2 regions of the Alkalimarinus alittae genome follow, and region 2 is predicted to be linked to the other one. Evidence: riboswitches for the same ligand, from Rfam matches in the RefSeq annotation. Region 2 holds a riboswitch; the other holds the start of a gene.

Evidence for each region. A riboswitch is a leader RNA that binds a small molecule or an ion and turns the genes downstream of it on or off. The one in region 2 is predicted to bind cyclic di-GMP.
Region 1: linked by a shared signal. The riboswitch ahead of NKI27_RS13410 (ImpA family metalloprotease) and the one ahead of NKI27_RS08175 (PEP-CTERM sorting domain-containing protein) in region 2 are both predicted to bind cyclic di-GMP.

Annotation. Positions count from the first base shown of each region.
Region 1 is NZ_CP100390.1:2,952,832-2,955,033, forward strand. It holds gene NKI27_RS13400 (response regulator transcription factor) at 1-107, opposite strand, end outside; gene NKI27_RS13405 (M23 family metallopeptidase) at 177-1,022, opposite strand; cyclic di-GMP riboswitch class I at 1,227-1,309, shown strand; partial or broken gene NKI27_RS13410 (ImpA family metalloprotease) at 1,482-2,202, shown strand, end outside.
Region 2 is NZ_CP100390.1:1,792,612-1,794,813, reverse strand. It holds gene NKI27_RS08180 (FAD-dependent oxidoreductase) at 1-575, opposite strand, end outside; cyclic di-GMP riboswitch class I at 869-950, shown strand; gene NKI27_RS08175 (PEP-CTERM sorting domain-containing protein) at 963-1,595, shown strand; gene NKI27_RS08170 (FMN-dependent NADH-azoreductase) at 1,647-2,202, opposite strand, start outside.

The sequences.
Region 1 (2,202 bases), 1.2 Mb from region 2:
GGAAACGTTTCTACTTTATAGGCCATTGAAACTAACATCATTTCTAATGAGTCTCTAACGGCCTCATCGTCTTCTACGATATACACTATTTGCTGACTATCCGTCATTACCTATGACTCCCTCTATTAAGGTAAACCTTACTTTTTTAATGTTACGTGAAATGCTTCAAATCACGGTTATTTAAATACAACCTTGCTTGGCATAGCGTTCATGACCAGCTGAGGGTCTAACCGATGCTCATACCAATTTATCCGCCAATCTAGATGCGCCCCCGTGGCTCGGCCACTTTTACCCACTTCAGCAATCACATCACCCTGCTTAATTTCTTGCCCATCTTTAACTAGAATTTTACTAAGGTGCATAAACGTAGACGATACACCAAACCCATGATCAACCAACAATGTACCACCCGAGTAAAACATATCATCATGCGCTAAAGTCACAACGCCAGAGGCCGGAGCAATCACCGGCGTCCCCACAGGCGCTGCATAGTCGACCCCAAAGTGCGGTCTTTTTGGCTGGCCATTGTAAAATCGCTGACTTCCATATACACCCGTCACAGGGCCCTGCACCGGCTGAATAAAACCCGCCATAAAATCCTGACGGGTTGAGTCCGTTGCCCTTGCCTTACGAACCATTTTTGCTTCACTACTTGAGCGGGTTTGGTTCTTTTTATTGGGATTCATTATTTTTTTAGAGATACCATTAACCCGCTGAACCTTATAATCACGCTTTATCAACGTAATCGTTTCAATATGTTTCTCTCCGTTTGCAGAAACAATGGTAAGCGAGTGATCTAATGCAGCGTCACGACCAAAGCCAAACACCACAACCCCATTATCGGCCACCTTTAACGGCACACCATCCAAAAATACTTTTGCACCAGAGGCGACTTGCCCAACTATCAAGCTTCCTTGAGTTTTATCACCTATCAAACTAATAGGCTTTATGGCATCAACAGCAAACACACTGGATGCAGATATTAATAATAAAGCAAATAAAAGGTTGGCTAAAAAACGCATAATTATCAATAACTCCAATTGATTGTCATCTTGCTAGCATAAACGCTATAGGCACTTGTGTAAAAGAGGAATCACTTGCTGAGAACACTAACTGACGAACAACGTCTCAATTTAACAAGCTGGATAAGATCAGATATTGATTCAGCCATGGTACTTCATTATTATGCGCACAAATTTTATCTAAGCATTAAAAGCATCATGACATAACGATAAAGGCCAACCTGAGTGAAAACTTAGGCACGCAAAGCCACCGGTCTAAGGATATCTATGACAGCGGGGTTACCGAACAACAGTAGTAATTAAGTCCCATTGCTGTCTTTTGTTTTATGCGCACCATGCCTTTCCAGTTAAGTCTATTTAAATAGTCTCTGGAGTATTACCAATTGCGTTATCAGTATCTAAAGTTAGCTATCTTATTTCTGCTACAGCTCACCTTAAAAAGCTACAGAACGTTTTTTTACTCAAATTTATGCTCAAGAGGCTATCAGCTATGTGCCAGGCAAACATTCCCAGTTTTTTATATTTCAGCAGCTAGCAGATTCTTATCCACTGATACAAGGAAACGCGGGCACAGTATTGGCCGCAGCCACCGAGCAAAACAACCAACGGAATGCTGCATTCGGTAGCAACATAATAAGTAACATTGAAAACGGAGGCTATGTTGATTATGCACCGCAATTTAAACGTTTATTACGTTGGTTATTAAAACGGGATAACCTCACAACAGCTGAGCCTGCCTCAATCAAGTTAAGCTTAATGGATAGCAACACAGCTCTCAAAACAACAAACTGGCTGGCGCGACATTTTCCGCTTTGGGATGTGACATATTGTTCTGACACATCACAATTATCTACGTGTACTAGCAATGCCGACTTGATCATTACGGGCTCAAGTTATAGCAGCCCTGTTTCTGAGAACTTTATATCCTCATTAACATCAACCCTACAATCTGCTCAATCTAAAGGTGCTGCATTACTGTATATCCATTTACACAGCTGGAATACCAGTAGCCTTAGCCACCCTATTGCCAACCTAATGAACCTATCTATGCAGTCTCCTGGTGGGGCGGGTAATTATTTTTCTGATGACGCTGCAAACTGGGATAACTACCCGCAAATGTTAGCAAGTAACAGCCCTATTAATAATGTTAATAAGATGGTGTCTGCGCTGAGCAATAATA
Region 2 (2,202 bases):
CCCGACAAGCTATCGATTTGCGCTAACTGAGTACCAGCATTGACGTAAACAATGGTTCCGGCCAACATACCAATCTGACTAACCCAATAAAAGGTAGCCGCTTTAATGGGGGTTAACCCCATGAGCAAGTTGATCAGAAAGAAAGGGAAAACAGGCACTAAACGAAGCGTAAACAAATAAAAAGCACCTTCTTTTTCGATGCCTTCATTAATGGCTTTTAACCGATCACCAAATTTGGTTTGTATCGTTTCTTGCAAAAAGTAGCGTGACGCTAAAAAGGCTAACGTCGCGCCCATCGAACTGGCAAAAGAGACTATGACCGTACCCCAGAGTACGCCAAATAAAGCGCCTGCGGCTAATGTCATCACCGCTGCACCCGGCAATGAAAGCGCGGTCACTAAAACATAAACAGTTAAAAAACCGAAGGCGACCAAAAGCGGCGACTCTGATCGCCACACTTCAAAATCACTCAAGCCATTCTTTAAGCCGTCTAATGTCAGTAGGCTCTGAAGGTCATAACTAAAAAATAAAACAATAACGACCGCGATTAAACCTAGAATTATGCCTTTTTTCATCTTTATAACCTTATCAAAGGACCAATGAGCTTCAGTGTAACTGCTACTTTAACCCAACACACAAATAAAACGGTGGATGTTAACGAAATTTAAGCTTCAAACGAAAAAATTTTCTTAATGCATCGCTTACACTGCTCCGCGATAAAATTCATACAACGGTTTCAATGTCGACATTACTTACACAAGTGATCGACTTATAGAAAGCCAAAAAATAATAACCACAATAGATCAACGCCTTATTCTTTCTGGCATATTGATTGCCTTTTAGTAGCCCGAGAGATTCATCTCACAATTACGTTAATCGCCAAACCTTTCGCAAGAAGGGGACGGAAAGCCACGGGCCTAAATAATAACAAAGGCAGCCGGGTTACAAGAAGGAGCATAACTATGATTTATCGATTAATTAGCAGCGCTCTCATTTCAATAGCCTTGAGTTTTAGTGCGAGCACATTTGCAATGCCCACACTAGATTTTGACGTTGATGGCGCAGGTTCATCTGTAGACTCAAGCGGCATTACTTTGTGTTCGGGTTGTACAACCAACCTTACACTTGCGTCTGGTTTAGATAGCGAAATATTTAGTTTAGCCGCCGGCGATAGTTACACCTTTGATTTTTTTAACGCTGACCTTTATGGTCCTGCGTCCGGTTGGGGTGCCATCGGTGGGGTAGTCGAAGCGACACTCGCCTTTTCTTCTCCTGGTGCAGTTGATGCAAGCGGAACCGGACTTGGCGGAGCTGCTTGGGCTTGGGTGTTTGGCTGGGGCGGTGTGGGAGGATTGACCTTCGACCTTTCAGGACAACCTAGCGACATCACCTTAGGTGACGGCTCAATATTTGGTGTTGAGTTTTCTGCGGTAAGCGATTCTTGCGGTGGAAAAGGTTGTACATTATCTCAAACAATACAAGCGACCATAACCGCTAAAAACGTTGTTGCTTCCGTTCCAGAGCCTTCTACAATTGCTCTAATGTGCCTTGGTTTAATGGGGTTAACGTTAACTCGAAACAACACTAAAGCCTAGGCTTTAGTGTTTGTAGGTCGGACTCGCAGCCGACCTACAAACCCGCTACCTTTAGCCTAATGCGCTAACCAACTCCAATACCTGTTGGCGAGCGTTGTCTAAAGACTTCTCTTTAGACGCCTCCCCCAAATTCAAACCTTCTGCATAAATAAACTGCACATTTTTTAAACCAATAAATGCTAAAAATGTCTTCATGTACTCTGTTTGTGTGTCTGCAGGCATTCCTTGATAAACCCCTCCTCTCGCCGCAAGAATGTAAACAGGCTTATCGTCTAATAAACCTACAGGTCCGTTTTCGGTATATTTGAAAGACACACCCGCTCGTGCCAAGTGATCAAAGTACGACTTCAAGACCGATGGAATACCAAAGTTATACATAGGCAATGCAAAAACAATGGCTGATGCGTTTTGAATGTCAGCTAACAACTCATCTGCCTCTGCCACAATAGCGGCCTCACCTTCAGAGCGTTGGTCAGCCGGTGTAACCAGTGCCTTGAACCGCTCACCGTCTAAATGGGGTAATGGGTTTTTTGATAAGTCGAGTGTCTTTACTTCTGTATCAGGTTTTTTCTCAATAAGTTTTGAAACAAAGAAATCTGCTAACTGA